2 linked regions of the Parashewanella spongiae genome follow. The protein of the gene in region 1 interacts with the protein of each later gene in a pairwise test. Links are inferred from orthologs where the notes say so. Each region holds a gene or a part of one and is shown on either strand. Other genes may lie near its edges.

Region 1 (10,791 bases):
TATTACTTGCAGTGAGCCCCTTTGCAATGTTGGATATGGCGTTAGTATTGTTGAGAAACCAGCGAATGCTTACTGAGTTGGCTCAATGTTATGGCATTGATTTAGGGTATGCGAGTCGAGTTAAATTGATAAAAGGTATTATTGGTAATGTGTTATTTGCAGGAAGTGCTGAGCTACTTACTGATATAGGCAGTCAGCTGTTGTCTTTAGAGTTAACAGGAAGATTATCAGCAAAACTAGGGCAAGGACTTGCGGGAGGGCTATTGACTGCAAGATTAGGTTATCAGGCGATGAGTTTATGCCGACCAATTTCATTTTCGGCAGATAACAAGCCTAAGTTATCAGGCATTCATAAGTCGCTATTATTAGAGTTAAAGATCTTATCTAATGAATTGAAATAATTGAATAAAAGCTTGCGTGCGTAACATATTTTTTACATAAATAAAAATTTAATTTGAATATGAACTACTCCATTTTGTGATTTGAACGGTAAGTTAGTTCCTCAGCTTTTAACTGTTTATTTTAATAAGCAGTGCTCAAAGGATTGATAACAGTTTTTTTATTGAAAAATTAAAACCACGTCCTGTGGGCGTGGTAATCAGCGGCAGGCTATGCCTGTAGCATCTACCCATGTTAAGACTTTTCTCGTTGTCCCCACAACAGAGAAAGGATCTATAACATGAGTAGATTTGAAAAATTATCGCACGTTTTATGGCATTGCCAATATCACATTGTTTGGGTTCCCAAGTATCGATTTAGAATACTAAAGGGCAGAACAGCAATAAGGATATTTAAACAGTTCCCACATATACGGAAAAAGCCATATTGGGGCAATCATTTTTGGGCTAAAGGGTATTGTGTTGATACAGTAGGCATAGACGCAGAAATGATAAGAAAGTATGTCAAATATCAGGAAAAGCTTGAAAAGCGACAAGAAAGATTTGATTTTTAATTCGTAAGTATCGGGGACAACAGCTTGCCTTCTAAGAGGGCAAGCACCAGCCCCCTTATAGGGGGCAAAAAGCAAAGCCACCTTCTAAGAAGGTGGATTCTTTAACTCAGAAACCAAATGATTAAACCAATAATTTCTGAATGACTATTGGGGGAAGTATGCAATCAAAATGGAATATCGCAACAAAAGCAATCCACGCAGGACGTAATAAAACAACTCATGGCGATTTAGTCTCTCCATTACATCAAAGTGCGACATTTGCATTCGACTCAGTGGAACAAGGTGGGGCTCGATTCAGCGGTGATGAATCAGGTTATATTTATACTCGTTTAGGTAACCCTACCACGACAGAGTTAGAACTTAAAATGGCTGAGCTTGAAGGAGCTGAGTCAGCTGCTGCAACAGCATCTGGTATGGCTGCTGTTTCTGCTGCATTACTAGCAAACTTGCAAGTGGGCGATCACTTAATCGCTTCTCGCACAGTTTACGGATGCAGTTTTGCATTAATGACTCATCAGTTTGCAAGATTCGGTATTGAAGTGAGCTTAGTGGACTTCGCCGACATGAGAACTGTGGAAGCAGCCATTAGACCAAACACTAAAGTTGTGTATTGCGAAACGCCAGTTAATCCTCATCTTGAGGTTTTTGATTTAAAAGAGTTGACTAGAATTTCTCGAGAATATGAGCTTGTTTCTATCGTTGATAACACCTTTATGACTCCATTATTGCAACGCCCTCTAGATCTTGGCATTGATATGGTCATACACAGTGCGACAAAATATCTTAATGGCCATGGTGATGTAATAGCAGGGATTGTTTGTGGCAAAAATGAGATCATGAACAAGGTGAAGTATGAAATTTTAAAAGATATTGGTGGGGTGATTTCACCTCATGATGCGTGGTTAATTTTACGCGGTTTAAAAACGTTGGATGTAAGAATTCAACGTCATTGTGACAGTGCGGAAAAAGTGGCTGAATTCTTAGAAGGACACTCGAAAGTCGCTAAAGTTTATTATCCAGGCTTATTATCGCATCAAGGCTACCCGTTTCTTGGTAACCAAATGTCCCGTAGCGGCGGTGTCATTGCATTTGAATTGAATGACAATTTTGCAAATACGGTTAAGTTTGTTAATCAACTTGAACTATTTACCATTGCAGTAAGCTTAGGCGATGCTGAATCGCTGATTCAACATCCAGCCTCTATGACGCATTCTCCGTATACCACTGAGGCAAGATTAGAATCAGGTATTACCGATAACCTGATCCGTATATCCGTTGGACTTGAAGCGGTAGAAGATATTATTAACGATTTAAGAATTGGTTTGGAAAAGCTTTAAAAAACTGGTTGATTTTTACTCAGATCTAGGTAGTTTATGTTCTTGATACATAGTAAATCAATAGTTTTTTAACAAGGAGATAGCCGATGAAAGGATTTATTCAGGCTTCATTGATTGCGCTAGCTGTTTTATCTGCACCTGCTTATGCAGGAGATAAAGAAGCGAAACATGAAGCAAAAGCTGCAGTGTCTAAAAAGGCAGAAAAATTAGCCGTTATTAACATTAATACCGCTGATGTTAACCAACTTCAATTACTGAAAGGTATTGGAGCTTCTAAAGCTTTAGCTATTATTGAACACCGAGAGAAAAATGGTAAATTTAAGTCTTTCGATGATTTGCTTAAAGTCAAAGGCATAGGCAGTAAGTTTGTCGCTAAAAATAAATCTACGATAGCTTTTTAAATATAAGTACCTGTCGATAAGTTCTTTGATAATTATTGTGTTCAGGTTTAGTGCTATACAAGACGCAATGTAGGGCGCATAGCCGTAGCTATGTAACCGAAGTTGCAACACCGTAGAGTGCTGAAACTGGGCACTAGAAAATCTTAAGAAACTTATGGTCAGGTACTTATGTATCGTGTACAAGGCGGAAATATATTCCGCCTTTTTTGTTTCCCCAGCGAAGCTGGCAAACCCGAGAGGCAGAAAGAAGCCTGTATCACCCAGACTGAGGGGAAGATAATCCGAATGGCAAGGGCGTTGCGGGCTAACGGCAAGGTCTGAAGGAAGCCATAGGAAGTTAGAGGTACACAGCGAAAGCGAACCTGATTCGGCATGATAGGGAGGTAAGCGTGCGAAATAGCGCAACGTCATATACTCAGTCAGCTTTATCATGTGCTTGAGGGTGGGATTTCTAACAGGGAGCGAGTGCAGTAACTGGGGAAGCCTGACACCTTATCTGGGATAGTCCAGAAGCTTTTATACAAGAGGAAACTCAAGGTAGAAGTTGGTGCGAGGTGGCCGATGAGCCCGTAGTAGTGAGTAAAATCCAGCCGATGAAAGCCAGTAATGGTGTGGAGGGCAAAACTGGATTGACCAATGACGTAGTTTATTGGCGGCATCAACAGCCAAAAGCCAAAAGCCTTGATGTTGGCGAAGGGGTGAAGCTTAATTTAAGTTTGTGATGGACAGGATTTTTTTTTCACAGATACAGAAAATCACAAAAAGATGAGTGAGGCATTTCCGACCTTCAGCCGTCAAACGGGTAGAAATCTCGAAAGATGATGGTGGAGTGAGAAAGCTTGGGATACCAACAGTTCGAGACCGAATCGTACAACAATGCCTAAACGATATACTAAGTCCGATATTTGAAGAGCAGTTCCATCCATCAAGCTATGGATATCGACCACACAGAAGCGGCCATGATGCCATAAACAAAGCCACGATGTTTATCCGTCAATATGACTTAAAACATGTGGTGGATATGGATTTATCCAAATGTTTTGACTTACTCGACCAAGAGCTAATCTTAACGAGCATAAGCAGAAGGGTAAAAGATGGCAGTATCTTAAGGTTGATAAAACAGTTCCTTGAAAGCGGTGTTATCGTAGGAGGCAACTGGCAAGCAACAGTAACAGGAGGTCCACAAGGTGGCGTTATCAGTCCACTGATAGCGAATATCTACCTTGATGCCTTTGACCAAGAGATGAAACGTAGAAATCATCGATTGGTCAGATACGCAGATGATATCCTGATATTATGTCGCAGTCGCAAAGGTGCAGATAATGCACTGAAGCAAGCGACAAAGCTACTCGAAAAGACTTAAAGCTGACAGTAAATCGAAGTAAAACTCCTATCACGCATAGTGATGATGGGGTAAAGTTTCTCGGAGTAGAGATTGGCAGTAACTATACGACAATCCAAGCCAAGAAACTGAAAAGCTTCAAAGTGCAGCTTAAAGCTCTCACTAAACGCAACGGTGGTAAGCCATTACAACGGGTGATAAAAGAGTTAAACCCGAAACTAAGAGGTTTTAGCCAATATTTTCGAATAGCGAATGCGAGCATAGAGTTCAAGAAGCTAGCCGCATGGTTAAGGCTATACAATCTTGAATAAGTGCGAACGGGCTATGTGCTCAGTACAAAGTAATTGAATAAAATTAAGCAGGAGCCGTATACGAGACCCGTACGTACGGTTCTGTGAGAGGGATGGGGCACTAAGGGAACTAGCGATTTAGAAAGTACCAATCAATATTTTAAAATTTTTTTGTCATACCAGCAAAGGCTGATATCCAGTGACTTTTATAGAAAAGCTTAAAGGCACTAGACTCCAGCCTGCGCTGGAGTGACGAGGATTCATCGGTACACTTTCTTCCGCAGCGTCCCTAACGCCTCACCCTACTCGATGTGCTCAAGTGATTAATAACAATGCTGCAAATGTTATTCAGTTGCAAAGTTTGGTTGTGATTGATGCAGGAAAAGAGAATAACATTGTAATGCAGCGAAGTATTATTGGTCAATTAACTGCCTTGAGGCAACTTTCATCGGTAGAAGGAATAGATGGAAAGCTGTTGGAACTTAATTTACAGTATTTTTCACTGTAATCATTTTCAATTTATAGAGATGAAGCAATCATACTCACCTTACATTTCATGTTAAAATCTTCCTAATTGCTCTCAAAACACATTCAGATGAAAATATTAGCCGATGAAAACATGCCATATGCCGAAGACTTGTTTAGAGAATTCGGCGAAGTTGAGTTAGTTGATGGCCGCTCTATCACAGCGTCACAAACTGCAGATGCAGATATCTTATTGGTAAGATCTGTGACCAAAGTTAATCAACAATTATTAGCCAATAGCAACAAGCTAAAGTTTGTAGGCACTGCGACGATTGGAACCGATCATGTGGATATTGATTATCTCTTATCAAAAAATATCGCCTTTTCGAGTGCGCCAGGCTGTAATGCGATAGCCGTTGGTGAGTTCGCGTTTATTGCAATGTTAGAATTGGCCAAGCGGTTTTCTTCTCCATTAAAAGAGAAAACGGTAGGCATTGTGGGTGCGGGTAATACAGGGGCCGCCGTTGCTCGTTGCTTAACGGCTTATGGGGTTAAAGTTTTGTTGTGTGATCCGATAAAAGAAGCAGAAGGGGACTCTCGAAGTTTTTGCAGTCTGGATGACATACTAGCAAGGTGTGATGTGATCAGTTTACACGTGCCATTAACTCAAAATGGTGAGTTTAAAACTTGCTACTTATTTGATGAACTACGTTTAAATGCATTGAAAAAAAATGCTTGGCTATTAAATTGTTGTCGTGGAGAAGTTATCGATAACAATGCCTTGATAAAAGTTAAACAGACACGTCCTGATTTAAAATTGGTATTAGATGTATGGGAAGGCGAGCCATTTCCAATGTCAGAGCTTATCCCATTAGCTGAACTCGCCACGCCTCATATTGCAGGTTATAGCATGGAAGGCAAGGCTAGAGGTACCCTCATGCTATATCAAAAAGTGTGCGAGCTACTTAATAGACCATCGAGCAAGTCAATAACTTCATTATTACCAGAGTTTATGGTTTCAAATTTAACCGTTAATACATCAATTTCTGAAAGTGAATTATTACGCATAATTAGGCTGGTATATGATGTTCGAGATGATGATCAAAAGTTTCGCTCAATAGATTTTGTTAATGGTGGTTTTGATCAAATGAGAAAAAGTCATCGACATCGTCGAGAATTCAGTGCACTCATAATTGAAAGTTGTATACAATCTAATGTAAGTTGGATTAATGAATTAGGTTTTACAGGAGCAAAAGGTTAGCTATGTCACAACAATATAACGTTGTCGTACTTGGTGCGTCGGGGAATGTGGGTCAAACAATCATAGAAATTCTTGAAGAAAGAGAATTTCCAGTCGCAAATTTATACCCACTAGCTAGCCATAAAAGTGCCGGTGAAACATTAGAGTTTAATAATGACACTGTAACGATCATAGATGTTGAAACGTTTGATTGGTCTCAAGCTCAAATTGCGTTCTTTTCAGCTGGTGGAGACATTTCAGCAAAGTGGGCACCTATTGCCGCTGAAGCAGGGTGTGTTGTTATCGATAATACTTCACATTTTCGCTACGACATAGATGTGCCATTAGTCATTCCAGAGGTTAATCCAGAAGCCATCGCTGATTTCCGTAATCGTAATATTATTGCCAATCCAAATTGTTCAACAATTCAAATGTTGGTTGCGTTAAAACCAATTTATGATGCTTTTGGGATTGATCGTATAAATGTGGCTACTTACCAATCCGTATCAGGATCAGGAAAAAAAGCGATAGAAGAGCTCGCGCAACAATGTGCGAAACTCTTGCAAGGACTTCCGTCTGAGTCTGAAGTCTACTCAAAGCAAATTGCGTTTAATGTGCTTCCTCATATCGACGTATTTACAGAAAATGGCTTTACTAAAGAAGAAATGAAAATGGTGTGGGAAACTCAAAAAATATTGGGTGACACTAGTGTTACGGTAAATCCAACGGCTGTTCGTGTGCCTGTTTTTCACGGACATTCGGAAGCTATTCATCTAGAGACTCGTCAACCGGTTGAACCTGAAGATATTAAAGCCGTCTTGCATAATGCAGAGGGAATTGAACTTTTTGACAATGACGAAGATTACCCTACAGCAGTCACTGATGCAGCAGGAACGGATCCTGTTTACGTTGGGCGTATTCGTAATGATTTATCTCACCCTAACGGCATTAATATGTGGGTAGTGTCAGATAATATTCGCAAAGGCGCAGCCTTAAACAGTATTCAAATTGCTGAAATACTTATCAGAGATTATTATTAGTTTACAATTTACGCTCTATTGCAAATATATATGCGATATAAAGCTTGTCATTGGACAGGCTTTTTTTTGAGCCGAAAATAACAGTTTTTTACACTTGAATAAGTTTTGCTATATATAGCAGCATTATGCTTTCTAGTTTATAGTAAACTAAACAAATACAAACGCCTAGTAGAGTCAGCTTGCATTTATTGTGATGCAGCGCTAGAAAGGGAATGGTTAATGAATTTTCGCACGTCAAATATTATTGGTACTTTAGTTCTAGCATTTATAGCTTCCTTCGGTGGTTTTCAGTCTTTTCCAGTTAATTCTGAGACGTTAAAAATCACAGGCCCTGAGGGAGAAACGCATTCAGCTAATCGTCAATATGGTCCAACAACAAAGTCGGATACATTTTGGGGTATTGCACAGCGAGTTCGTCCAGAGAGAAGAGTCAGCGTTTACCAAGTTATGGCAGCGATATACGATGCTAACCCTCACGCATTTACGACCCCAAATTACAATAGCCTCGAAGTTGGAATGATTCTCCTCATTCCTCCTACAGACTCTATGTTGGCAATACCTAAAGACCTTGCAAAATATCGTGCGCAAAATAATGATCGCAACTGGCAAAAACGCAGTGTGAAAAACGAACTAGTACGCAAAGAAAGCAAGCAACAGGAACAAATAAATACTGAAATAAAAAAAGTTGAGCAAGAACCTAATAATCAGAAAAAAATTGATGAATTATTAGGCCTGTTGGAATTAGAAAAAAGTCAAACGATGACATTAACCGATGATCTTGGGCGTACTCAAGATGAATTAAGAACGGCTCAAGATGATTTGTTAACACTAAAAGCAAAGTTGAACGAATTGAATGATCGTATCGCCGCTTTGGATGATTCATTACTCGAAACACGCCAACAAAATGCCGCTTTAAAAGCAGAAAATAAAGCATTAGAAGATGCCGCAACGTTAAAGCAAATAGAAAAGCCAACAAATATATGGCGCTCGTTACTTGATAATCCGTTACTTCTTGTCTCTGCTGCGGTATTACCAGCTTTACTTCTGATTGGTTTGATTGTCTTATTCATCCGCCGTAGACAGAGTAACTCCCAAGAAAGTGCGTTGACAACAGAGTCAAAAGACACAGCTTCCGCTGATAATGATATTTTGCCACAAGATGTCGATCTAGAAGCTGAAACTGAATTAGAAGCTGTTGAAGATAACTTAGAAGAACTCGCCGTTTATTTGGATGAAGAATCTGAAAACTCGGAACCCGTAGTTGAATTAGACGATAGCATTGTTGAAGAAGTCGCTGAGAAGCATGATTCAGATGCGAATCTAGATGACCTGTGGTCAGAAGCGCTGGATGAACAAATTGAAGGTAAAGAAATTAGTTCAGATGTTGAAGAGTTGCTTAATAAACTTGATGACATGGGAGAAGACGTTGAACCCAATGAGTCTCAAGTAGAAAAAGAGTTAAGTGATTCAGAAAATATCGATGCAATGCCTGAAAATCAAGATATTGATGATGTTGCAGAAGAGACTGAACCTGTAAATGATACAAGCTCAACAGACGACATAGATCTTGAAACAATGTTGGATGATGCAGAGAGTGAAGGTGCAGCAGCTCCCGAAAAAGAAGAATTAGAAAATTTAGATGATGATGAATTATTGAAATCATTTTCGATAGACACACTTGATAATGACGATAGCGACGTCGTTAATACAGACAATAACATTGATATAGACTTGAACGATTCTATTGATTTTGATATTGAGCCAGAAGTCGATGAAAGCACAACTGAAGTAACAGAAACAGAAGTTGAAGCTTCATTAGAAAATGTGGATAACAGTATCGAATTTGATTTGCCCGTTGAAAATAACGAAGAAATGATGGAAGAAGTGAGTAATGCTGCTTCTGAACCTGTTACAGCCAATCTAAATAGTGATCTTTTGGAAGAAGAATCTTCATCAGATGATTTGGACGTCATGCTTGATCCCATTGAGCCAGATGAATCAAAAGAAGAAGTAGAGCAACAAGGACAAATAGCTCAGGCCGCAGCCAAAGAGCTAACAAACGAATTTGGTGAAGAACTTGATGAGCTAGATGCGCTAATGGCTGAATTTGGCGTTTCTCCAGAGGCTGAAGAACAAACTGAAAACCAAACCGAGGCAGCTACTGTTTCAGCTGAAAAAGAACCTGAAATTGCAGCGGAGACTATTTCTAAAAATAAAGTTGAACCAGATATTATAGAAGCAGAGCCTTTTAGTTCAGAAGATGAAACGAGCTTAGAAGATAATGTAGATGATTTAAGTGAATTTGAGTCAACTATCCAAGATCCGATTACTGATGATGAATTACTGGCTTCTTTTGCAAAGATTGATAGTGAGATAGAAGAAACAGAAACCATGCTTGAAAATGACTTTTCATTTGAAGGTGATAATATGACTGTTAATGAAGCATTAGCGGTTTTAGAGGATGAAACACCTGAAAAAGAGGAATCGTCTTCAGTAACTGACAGTGACCTTAGTCAATTTCAAAAAGAGAATGGTTTTATCGATATTGATAAATTGTTAAATGAAGCGACCGAATCTTCCGATGAGATTGATCAATATAAAGAGATTAATGTTGATTTAGGTGTTGGTGACGAAAATGAAAACCTACTCGAAAATGCCTCAATGATTGATGTTGACGACGCAGAGAACACGGTAAATGCAAAGCTTGATTTAGCTCGCGCTTATATCGAAATTGACGATAATTCCAGTGCAAAAGCCTTACTTGGAGAAATACAAATAGAAGGTAATGAAAGACAAAAAAAAGAAGCGATGAATTTATTGGATAGCATCGAATAAATCATAACTGTTAAAAGCTTTAATGAGTTGAACGGTGACACAATTGAGTGCTGCCGTTTTTGTTGATAAATTGAACCGTTACTTAACAAGTGAACGTTAGATCTGACAAGAGCAAATAATTAGGATAAAACGTTAAGAACTTCGAATTTCGGTCGTTTAAGTTAGAAATCTTTCGGAGTAAGTAGAAAGCGCAAATTAAATTGTTCGAGAAGCAGATAGTTAGTAACCCTGACTTGTTCTTGAGCTTGATTAAACCTATAGGATTTAAGGGTAATAAACTGGTATTTGAAGAATTGTTAATATCAAGATATTATTCGAGCAATCTATCAACAAAAGAGCCTTTAGAATGTTTGGAAAAAAACACACATCTGCTGAGTTAACATATATAGCCCCAGGCACAAAAGTGACTGGAGAAACTGTTTTTGCTGGTGATGCGTTGATAGGTGGTCGTTTAATCGGAACCATTACTTCAAAATGCAAAATCATCATAGAAGAAGATGGGCGAGTTGACGGTGAAGTTGATTGTGTTGAAGTTTTTATCTCTGGCCATTTCAATGGCAAATTACATTGTGACAAGCTGACCATAACCAATTCAGGTATTTTTGAAGGCGAAGTTAGCAGTGCAAGTATCGAAATATCAGAAGGTGGTCAATTCATAGGTACTCGATTAACCGCTAAAACGGTCGAAAAAAAGAAAGCAAAATTTGTTGTTGAGCCTGACACAAAAGCAGCACCTATCGAAGCAGCTCAATAAGTTACATTACCTTTATCATGATTTTCTTTAGTTTCCCGTAGTAGCTTGAGAAAATCATTGATGTCTCTATCAAAGCTATCTGCAGGAATGTATAAATGATAGCCAAGAAACCGCTCTAACATTAAGCTCCGACGA
Region 2 (10,624 bases), 3.7 Mb from region 1 along the record:
AGGCGGCAAATAAGCTGACAACAAACCAAGTAAAGCTTGTCAGCAAAAACATCTCACGGATATTCAGATTGAGTGACGATTGGTGACCCTGATGTAGACAAAAACTGGCAAAAAGTCCCGTAATAACCGCCGAGATGAGGAAAGCGAGGCTGGTGTCTTCACCATAAACCAATGCGAAGCCTAGAGGGATCAGCATAAATCCAGCCATCATGGATAAGAATGTGCCAAGAGTAAAAATAACAGGACGAACATTAATCATGGATAAGAAACCTTCCTAACGTACGGATGGTTATACACAAAGGAAACAGGACTACCACTTCTACACAATTTAGTTAAGTATAAAAGTGGCAATTGACAAGTTTTACTTTAGATTATTGGACGATGAAATACTGTTGAATACATCACTTTCTGCGTTAAAAGAAAAATGCACTGGGTTGGAACAGTTTTTCGACTTCGCCAATGAATTTCTTGTTCACTAAGAATAGAATGACATGATCGCCTTGTTCAATAATGGTTTTATCATGAGCCATCAGTACTTCCTGCTCGCGAACAATGGCACCAATGGTTGTGCTCGGCGGAAGTTTGATATCACAAATTCGCTTACCGACCACTTTAGACGTGCTCGGATCGCCATGAGCAATGGCTTCGATAGCTTCAGCCGCGCCTCGACGTAGTGAGTAAACGTTACAAATATCCCCTTGGCGAATATGAGTCAGTAAAGCTGAAATGGTCGCCTGTTGTGGAGAAATGGCAATGTCGATACTGGCTTCTTGAACGATGTCGACATAAGCCTCGCGTTGGATTAATACCATGACTTTTTTAGCACCCATGCGCTTGGCTAATAGTGCTGACATGATGTTGGCTTCATCATCATTGGTGACGGCGATAAATACATCGGTTTGATCGATATGCTCTTCTTGTAGTAACTCTTGATCTGCGGCATCACCACAAAAAACAGTCGTGTTTTCTAATCGCTCAGAAAGCGCTTCGGCTCGCTCGGGTTTTGCTTCTAACAGTTTGACAGAATGATTGGGTTCCAATTTTTTAGCTAAGCCCAACCCGATGTTTCCACCGCCAGCAATCATGATATTGCGATATGAGTTGTCCAGTTTTTGCATTTCACTCATTACCGCGCGCACATGACGACTATCAGCGACAAAGAACACTTCATCATCGGCTTCGATGATGGTGGTACCTTGAGGCATAATGGCACGGCCTTGCCTGAAAATAGCCGCCACACGCGTGTCGATATTGGGCATATGTTCACGTAATGCAGCTAAGGCATTGCCTACTAATGGACCGCCGTAATAGGCTTTAATGGCCACTAGGCTTAATCGTCCTTCTGCAAATTCCAGCACTTGCAAAGCGCCGGGATACTCAACCAACCGGTGAATGTATGACGTGACTAACTGCTCAGGTGCAATGAGCTCATCAATCACAAAGCCACCGCGAAGGCGATTGTCAGAGCTTTTGAGCTCACTGTTGATAAACAACTTGTTTTTAAGGTTTAGATATTGCTCAGATCGTATTCGAGCAATTTTTGTAGGGGTGCCATAAAGTGTATAAGCAATTTGACAGGCGGACATATTGCATTCATCACTGTTGGTAACCGCAATCAGCATGTCAGCGTCTTCAGCGCCAGCTTGTTTTAGCACATCGGGATGCGCACCATGTCCAATAACCACACGTAAATCGAATTTATCCTGTAAGGAACGAAGTCTTACTTTGTCATTATCGATTAATGTAATGTCATTATTTTCACCGACGAGGTTTTCAGCCAGCGTACCGCCAACTTGGCCTGCACCCAATATGATAATTTTCATTGCCTACCTTGTTAGAGCAACATCCTTTGCCCTTATCCTTATTATTTGATCTTTATCGTTTTTTATGTAACTTAGCGTAATAAAAGCCATCCATATCGTCTTGATCTGGCGTGATCTGCCAACCGATGCTATTGCTGTCAGGTTGTTGGTCAATGGGCTCAAGCACAGCGTTGTCGGTTCGTGCTAAAAATGCTTCTATCTGTCGTTGATTTTCGTCAGGTAAGATAGAGCAAGTCGCATACAATAGCGTACCTCCCGGTGTTAACCATTGCCAGCAGTGATCGAGAATTTGTCTTTGTAGTTCAGCTAATTCATCAATGTCTTTCGACTTTCTTAACCACTTAATGTCAGGATGCCTGCGGATCACTCCGGTTGCCGAGCAAGGAGCATCAAGCAGTATGCGATCAAATTGCTTGCCTTGCCACCATGAGTCAATATTTGCTGCATCACCGTGCACAACTTGCGCGCTATGGTTTAAACGCTGTAAATTTTGTTCTACTCGCTCTAATCGTTTGGCATCAAAATCAACAGCGACAAGGTGAGCTTGTGGTGCAACTTCAAGAATATGACAGCTTTTACCTCCAGGAGCGGCACAAGCATCGAGGATCAATTCACCATTTTGTGGTGCTAGCAAGTGTGCAGCCCATTGAGCCGCAGCATCTTGCACAGATACGGCGCCATTATCAAAACCAGGCAGTTGGGAAACATCTTTAGCTTTAGCCAATAAAATTGAGTCGCTGCTGGCTCCAGCCGTCGCTTCAATGTCAATTCCATGTAACTCAGATAAATATTGTTTACGGCTTTGGGCCAAGGCGTTGTTGCGCAGCCACATAGGAGGGCGCTGGTGACTGTTTTCAATCACTTGTTGCCAATGTTCTGGATAGGCATCTTGCAGGCGTTTGATGAGCCATTTTGGCGTATTGAATTCAAGTACTGGGTTTTCGCAACTTAAGTCGGTTTGGGCGCGTTGAATATTACGCAATACACCGTTCACAACTTTTACCATGCCTTCAAATTTAAGTTGGCGGCACGCTTCAGCGGTTTCAGCAATCACAGCATGAGCAGGAATTCGAGTAAAATACAGTTGATAGCACCCAACTAATAGCACTTGGTGAATGATGCGTAGCTTGCCTTTAAACGGTTTACTTAAGCAATCACTGACACGTTTATCAATTTGTACCAAACGGCGCATGATGCCATAACAAAGCTCGGCCAATAGAGCTTTGTCTTTGGCGCTGGTCAAGTGTTGTTGCTGTTTTGGCAATGCGACAGATAACGAAATACCTTGCTCAAGTACGGAAAAAACGGCTTTAGCCGCTAAGGCTCTGACATTCATTTATGCGGTCTCATCTGGGCTTGCTAATTTACTTTGTAGTAAAGTACCGGGAATAAACCAGTCGGCACGACCATTGAGCATGTCAGCGCAAGAAAAAGGTTTTTTACCGGGTAGTTGCAAAGATAAAAGTCGAATTACTCCGTCACTGGTTGCCACGTCAATGCCGTTTTTATTGGCAGAAATAATGGTGCCGGGAGTTTGCTCTACCCTTGTCGACAATACTTCAGCTTGCCAGATTTTAATGGTTTGTTGCTGGTGTTTAAAATGACTGATTGGCCAAGGATTAAAGGCGCGCACTTCTTGCCATAATTGCTTGGCGCTCTTATTCCAATCGATTTCGGCTTCTTCTTTAGAAAGCTTGGCCGCGTAATTGGCTAATGTGTCATCTTGCTTCTCGGCGGTTAGTGTACCGGCTGATAAACCGTCGACAGCTTCAATTAACGCGTCAGGACCTTGCTCTGCCAGTTTTTCATATAAGCTGGCTGACGTATCTTCAGGTTGGATTTCAAGATGAGTTTTCAGCAACATGTCACCGGTATCTAGTCCTAAATCCATTTGCATGATGGTCACACCTGTGGCGGCATCTCCGGCCCAAATTGCACGTTGAATCGGAGCCGCACCTCGCCAGCGAGGTAAAATCGAACCATGAACATTAATGCAGCCCAATTTAGGTGTGTCCAGTACGATTTGAGGTAAAATTAACCCATAAGCGACCACAACCATAAGATCAGCATCTAATTGTGCTAACTCTTGCTGAGCTTCTTCTTTTTTCAAACTGGCGGGCTGGAATACGGCAATATCATGTTGCACGGCAAGCTGTTTCACTGGGCTGGCTTGGAGTTTTTTCCCTCGACCAGCTGGGCGATCAGGCTGGCTATAAACCCCAACCACTTGATGATGTGAGTTCAACAGAGCTTGAAGGTGGCGAGCGGCGAAATCCGGAGTACCGGCAAATATAATCTTTAATAGTTTCAACATGGTACCTATGAATACTGGCGACAATTAAGCTTCTTTAGCAGCCTGACGAGCTTCTTTTTCGAGTTTTTTCTTTATACGATCACGCTTGAGTGGTGACAAGTAATCAACAAATAATTTACCAATTAAGTGATCCATTTCATGTTGAATGCAAATCGCAAACAGTTCGTCAGCATCAACGGTAAACTCTTTGCCATGACGATCTAATGCTTTAAGGGTGACATTTTCAGCGCGTTCCACTTTGGCATAAATGCCTGGAACCGACAAGCAGCCTTCTTCGTTTTCAAAGTGGCCACTGCTGGTGACAATTGTTGGATTAATGAATACAGTTGGGCGTTCTACGTCATCTTGCAAATCCATCACAATAAGTTGTTTGTGAAAATTGACTTGTGTTGCGGCCAGACCAATGCCTTTTTCTTGATACATGGTTTCGAACATATCATCAATCTGTGTTTGCAGTGCATCATCAAAATCAGTGATAGGTTGAGCTACGGTGCGCAAGCGTTCATCTGGAAAACGTAAAACGGTTAAAATTGCCATAAAGTTACTCTAAGTTTGTTAAATCAAAATCAGTTTATTAAATCAAAATCAGTTTGTTGAATCTAAGTGTGTTAAATCACAATCAGTTCGTTATACTGATGTTTAGGTTAAAAATTGTCACATTGATAGTTTAATTTTAATCTTTTGTCGCAACCAATGACAGCAAAAGCTGATACAAAGAGCAATGACAACATGGACAGTTTAATGAAACGTTTAACTTATTTAATCTTAATGATGCTGAGTACCAGTGTTTTCGCTGATACTTTAGCTCTGAAAGAAGGGCATCCCCAGTCTTATGAAGTTAAAAAAGGCGACACCCTGTGGGATATTTCTGCTTACTTTTTAGATGATCCATGGAAATGGCCAAGGTTATGGGGAGCAAACCCTCAAATCGCCAATCCACATCTAATTTATCCCGGTGACATGCTGACGTTAGTATTCATTAATGGCCAACCTCGATTAGTGAAAAAACCATTGGTGCGTCGAAGTCCTCAAGGAAGAGTTATTAATAAAAATTCAGCGATACCTATGGTGGATTTGGCTTCTATCCAATCCTACATTTTACAAAATCGGGTCGAAAATGAATTATGGCTTGAGCAACAACCTCAAGTGATGGGCGGAGAAAGGGAATCTCGACATCATACAACAGGCGATATCATATACGTTGATGCCCGATTACCCATGGGGCAGAAACTGGGGATGTATGAAGAAGGTCGTATCTTTCACATCGATGATGAAGAGATTGAAGGTCATGATCGTGAGCTGATTTTAGCTTCAAGCGGCCGTGTTGTAGAAAGTGGTGACGTCTCAAAAGTTGAGCTACTCAGCAATTTACGTGAAACGAAAGCTGGTTATAAAGTACTGGCTATTGAAGATGAAGCGTTAATGTCAGCGTTTTATATGCCAACGGCTGCGACGTTATCACAGCCGGCTCATGTATTAGCCATTGCCGATGGAAAACGTGAAGCGGGTCATTTAGATGTGATCTATTTCGATCGTGGTAGCAAAGCTGGTGTGAAGGCGGGACAAGTACTTGAGCTTTATCTCGATGGCGAAGAAATAGCTATCGACAATGATGGTAAGCCAGTACAAGCCAGTGATCGCAGCTTGTATGACAAACTGATAGGCAGTACCTTTGCCGATAGGCAAGTGAAAATGCCAGATATTTATCGCGGTAATATATTGGTGTTCAAAACCTTTAATCATCAAAGTATGGGGCTCATCATGTTGAATGAACGTCCTGTTCGAGTTGGCGATAAGTTAGTGATTCCTGATTCATTGGTATTAGAAATTGAGTGAGCCAACAATCACTTGCTGATTGGTTAGTTGTTTGTGCTGTATCTGGACTTGGGCCGGTTCGAATTCAACAATTATTACAACGCATGTCGTTGCAAGAGCTTCGACATGCGCTGGAGAGTCGTCCTGAAGATTTGCCGTTATCGGCACAAATGATTGAAAAAATCAGCCTTAACCCTCAAAAAGTTGATATAGCGTTATCGTGGCTTGAGTCAGATCCACAGCATGTCATTCTAACTATTGACGATCCAACTTATCCTCCCTTACTCAAACAAATCACCGATCCACCATCGTTATTATTCGTAAAAGGGAATCTCGATACGTTAATGTTACCTGCATTAGCTGTCGTTGGTAGCCGCGCGGCAACTCCAGCGGGTCTAAAACTCAGTTATCAGCTTTCACAATCCTTAGTCGAAAATGGGGTAATTGTGTGCAGCGGTATGGCCGCAGGGATAGATGGTGCGGCTCATAGTGGCGCATTAGCCGCGCGCAGTGTATCAGGAAATAAAACCATTGCGGTTACTGGTACAGGCGTTGATATTGTTTATCCTAAGCGGCACAACACCTTATATCAAGACATCCAACAATCCGGTTGTGTCGTTAGTGAATTCTGGCCGAATGTTGGCCCTTTTGCAGGAAATTTTCCGAAACGAAATCGCATTATCAGCGGTCTAAGTTTAGGGACTTTGGTCATTGAAGCAAGTAGGCGAAGTGGATCATTAATTACAGCACGATTAGCGATGGAGCAAAACCGAGATGTGTTTGCGGTACCGGGCAGCACATTGAGCAGTCAAAGTCAGGGATGTCATGATCTCATTAAGCAAGGCGCGAAGTTGGTCGATTGTGTGGAAGATATTTTAGAAGAACTTCCATTAATTTTTGATCATCACCTTGAAGAAGTGAAAAAGCAGCACCATATCAAAGAACCTCAAGAATGTGATTTGCCATTTGCGTCACTCTTGGCTAGTGTAGGCTATGAGGCTACGGCAATTGATGCCATAGTCGAGCATAGTGGAAATACGATCGATCAGGTGTTGGAGCAGTTACTTGAGCTGGAATTACAAGGTTCAATTGCTTCAGTTGCTGGTGGTTACGTCAGACTTAAGAGGAGTTAGTCATGTTTGATATCCTCATGTATTTATTTGAAAACTATGTTCATGGTGAGACCGAGCTTCTCGTTGATGAAGGCGATCTTACTAAGGAGCTGACTCGTGCTGGTTTCCATCAGTCGGAAATAATCAAAGCGTTAAATTGGTTAGAACGACTGGGTGAATTACAAGATAAAGATGTACCGTATCTTCGTGATCATAATCAGCATTCTTTCCGTATCTATACTGAAAAGGAAATGGACAAGCTGGATGTTGAAAGTCGAGGTTTCTTATTGTTTCTTGAGCAAATTAAAGTGCTCAGTGTCGAAACAAGAGAAATAGTCATAGACCGAGTAATGGAGTTGGATGATAGTTGTTTGGGACTCGATGATCTTAAGTGGGTGATTCTGATGGTATTGTTTAATGCACCGGGACATAAATCTGCGTACGAGCAGATGGAAGACCTAGTGTTTGAGCAACCAGATGGACGGTTGCATTCATAAGGTTGATATAGAGCAATCGGGATAAGAAAGGAAGCGTAAGGCTTCCTTTCTTGATATGTAATCACTTCGGGTTTAGTTCCCCGCCCCTTTGGGCGAATTGACAGAAAAGGTTTGTGTTTTGTCAACCAGCGTAGGATAGTGTCCAGCGACTTTCACTAAGCAATAAAAAGGCGCTAGACTACCGATATACAAATTTGTCGTTACTTCGTTTCTCGCCTTCACTGGAGCGAGGTGATTCATTGCTTCGATTTGACAGTCTATTTACTAATTAGTTATCAGTGGTTTTTCTTAAACTAAAAGGGGAAAAATCCATGATGGTTTGTGCAGAAAGAGAACCTTTTGAATAATCGGTCTCAGCGTGAATTAATCCCCAGTAAGTGCCACCTTCTTGATTATGAAATTCGCAAATCTGCGATTTGTATTGCCAACTATCTTCAAATACTCTCCCTTTACAATCAAAATCAGTTTCACTAGGAACTGAGCCTTCTTTTAGAAACAGTTGGGCATCACCAAAAACATTTTGTCGTAAGGCAAAAAGCACATAGCCATTGGTGATACCGTCCTCATTGGCGGGAATTATAAATTTAAAGTAAAGAGAGTGTCCTGAAGGGTTACTAATATTTCTTTTAGGCTGATTCAGTTGTAAAGGTAATGGGTCGTCACTGCTGTCACCAGGATTAAAGGGCTGAAATTGATCAGTAGAATTATCGAGAGCTGTAGCAAACCCTGACATAGGCGCTAATAAAAAACCTGCGACAGCAATAGTGACCAGGCTGAATTTTTTATACTGCATAAATCCTCCGTTCAAACAATTAGTGGATAAAAAAATCCCGCAGCTCATTTATCAATTGGATCAGAGTTAAATTAAAATTTAATTATTACTGAATTTATTTTTATATGAATGAACGGCAAAATTTAGCAACATCATCGTAGTTCACTGATGAACTTTTTATAAAGAATATTTGCCGTATATATATAACTAATACCAATTACAGTAATTAAATACCCAACTCAGAGCTATGTATGTGTTCAAAGTACAAGTGAAATTGATGAAGACATAGTTACTACGGACATACAAACCTGTCGTTATTACATTGCTACTTTAAGACAATTTTGCGTAGTAATTTGGACACATACAAGCTCCCGAATGGCAAGGCTAAAGGATTCCATTACTGCGTTGCAAGTTTTTGAATTATCCCGACAAAAGCGCGAAGTGCGTTGAACGCTAGCTTTGTATGGCGGCCGTAGGGAATATAGTACCTCAAACTTGCGCCTTGTACTGAAACCCTTTAGCTCTTGCTGAATGGGAAGTTAATTGCTGTAATTGGTATAACAGTAATCAGTGTGGGGAGTAAATGATGTCATTGCTACATTTGGCTTTGGAGCCTACTGTTACACAATAGGCTAGGGGAAATTATGGTTATCTTGATTCAAGCCAAATCGATTATTTAATGAGTGTTGCAGGTTTTGATACTATCAGTAGTGAAAGTGAAGGGTGGCATTATCAACTGTCAGATATGATGATCCTAAAAATATCAGCTGAACGCTGAGTATATGAGTAACTGTTTGAGCAATAAGATGACTTTAATTGCTTTCACCCAATGAGTGAAGTGCTCTACGCTCACAAACTTGCTAAAATGACTGCTATCTGCGTTGTAACTTTTGCAAGTAGAATAAACTACTTGCTGCAAGCTACGCCTTACTACCAGCCATTTTTTCTACGCTTGAGAACGCAGTCAACTGATGTTTCTAGGATGATGTACCCGATCACCATTGATTTTTAGTCGTTAATACCACTGATTTATAAAGTATTAATAATGTTTATGTTGCTCACCAAATACCAGATGATCAGGGGTTAAATAATCCCGATAACTGTATCGGTCTTGCTTGTAAAGTCGACTGTTCGTTTTTTCTTTTGGCAAAGGATGTTGCTTAAGTAAAGCCGTTAACCATAAATGATAATCCTCTTGGTGGGCTGATAATGCTTTGAGTAGGTCTTTATAACCTGTGAAGTAATCACCTTTTAAATATTGGCTGAGTTGAACTAGGTCGGCTGGGTGCTTTTCTGCTAAGTATCGAACGGCGAGATAACTCCATTTATAAGTTCTGTCTAAACCATCTTTATATGTAGTCGCAAAAATAGTGGCCAGATCGGGCGCTTTTTCAAAATTCTCGTGAGCGACTTTAAATGCTTTTTGATTTTCATCTCCTTTAGAAACATATTCCGCTAAGCCTTCTGACCACCACACCATGCTGTCAGGAAAGTGACCGAACTTGCCATATTTTACAAAACGACCATCAAGATAATGTACGTATTCATGATTTAAATTCCAGATGGCGAATTTAGGTTCTATCCACCACTGCCTGAAGGCAAAAAATCGTGCTTGGTTACCCACTTTTTGAGGAGTGCCTTCTAAATACATGCCACCGTTGTTGGTGCGAATATCGTAAAATAGTTGTCCATAAGCGTTGTACTGACTCCAATTTTTAAATACCACAACCTCTAATGCATCGCTGTTGTCGTTAGCTGTTGGCTGTAGTTGCGACTCAAGCAATTGATGAAAATAAAACTCTTGTGAAGTGAGCTTGGTACAAGACTCTTCCAGTTCGCTCTTAGATAAGTCTTGGTGAGTAATAAAAAGCGTCATGGAGCAATCGTGGCGATGAGGAAGAACAGAAGTTAATTCTGGTATTCGACATAAACTCGCGTTGTCTTCACATAATTTTTTCCCCGCAGAGGTATTGACGTGATAGCCCAAAGTAAAGGCATCTTGTGCCGCCTGTTGACGCAAAGCAACATCAGCGGTAGCTATTTTTGCAATCCCATCATCAATGGCTTGCTCTTGCTGTGTTGTTGAACCATCAGTACTGGAAGGCAAGGTTAATCGGTACATAGCTAAAGCCCAATAAGCATTTAGTCTCGGCCAATCATTATTGTTTCGAATGCTGTTAGTACTGGCGGCAAAGCGTAGCAATGGCTTATCAACACGGTGCTCAATTAATAGCTTTGCCAATTCACCTTCAGGTTTGGTTCGAGCGACATTAAGCAATAGCCCGTATGTG

What was found.
Region 2: the proteins of E2I05_RS05810 (region 1) and def interact in binary tests that used the Escherichia coli proteins (3 or more experiments, as listed by UniProt). The link is inferred for Parashewanella spongiae from one-to-one orthologs.

Annotation. Positions count from the first base shown.
Region 1 is NZ_CP037952.1:1,501,642-1,512,432, forward strand. Bases 5,169-8,058 are described here. They hold E2I05_RS05810 (aspartate-semialdehyde dehydrogenase), read left to right. Parts: upstream 5,169-6,050; coding sequence 6,051-7,067; downstream 7,068-8,058. Other genes in these bases: E2I05_RS05805 (4-phosphoerythronate dehydrogenase), read left to right, coding at 5,169-6,048; E2I05_RS05815 (FimV/HubP family polar landmark protein), read left to right, coding at 7,287-8,058. In the rest of the region: E2I05_RS05770 (TIGR01620 family protein), read left to right, coding at 1-401; E2I05_RS05775 (transposase), read left to right, coding at 680-952; E2I05_RS05780 (trans-sulfuration enzyme family protein), read left to right, coding at 1,111-2,289; E2I05_RS05785 (ComEA family DNA-binding protein), read left to right, coding at 2,376-2,690; E2I05_RS21965 (hypothetical protein), read left to right, coding at 3,245-3,412; E2I05_RS05795 (reverse transcriptase domain-containing protein), read left to right, coding at 3,460-4,053; E2I05_RS22455 (group II intron maturase-specific domain-containing protein), read left to right, coding at 4,176-4,343; E2I05_RS05800 (ComEA family DNA-binding protein), read left to right, coding at 4,642-4,830; more of E2I05_RS05805, read left to right, coding at 4,918-5,168; more of E2I05_RS05815, read left to right, coding at 8,059-9,902; E2I05_RS05820 (bactofilin family protein), read left to right, coding at 10,249-10,656; E2I05_RS05825 (DUF2982 domain-containing protein), read right to left, coding at 10,650-10,791.
Region 2 is NZ_CP037952.1:5,176,329-5,186,952, reverse strand. The notes cover bases 2,919-5,641. They hold def (peptide deformylase), read right to left. Parts: upstream 4,675-5,641; coding sequence 4,162-4,674; downstream 2,919-4,161. Other genes in these bases: E2I05_RS20550 (LysM peptidoglycan-binding domain-containing protein), read left to right, coding at 4,867-5,641; fmt (methionyl-tRNA formyltransferase), read right to left, coding at 3,160-4,134; rsmB (16S rRNA (cytosine(967)-C(5))-methyltransferase RsmB), read right to left, coding at 2,919-3,159. Outside these bases: E2I05_RS20575 (TrkH family potassium uptake protein), read right to left, coding at 1-259; Trk system potassium transporter TrkA, read right to left, coding at 414-1,823; more of rsmB, read right to left, coding at 1,876-2,918; more of E2I05_RS20550, read left to right, coding at 5,642-5,973; DNA-processing protein DprA, read left to right, coding at 5,970-7,085; E2I05_RS20540 (DUF494 family protein), read left to right, coding at 7,088-7,561; E2I05_RS20535 (hypothetical protein), read right to left, coding at 7,830-8,354; E2I05_RS20530 (collagenase), read right to left, coding at 9,373-10,624. UniProt on the Escherichia coli protein: Removes the formyl group from the N-terminal Met of newly synthesized proteins. Requires at least a dipeptide for an efficient rate of reaction. N-terminal L-methionine is a prerequisite for activity but the enzyme has broad specificity at other positions.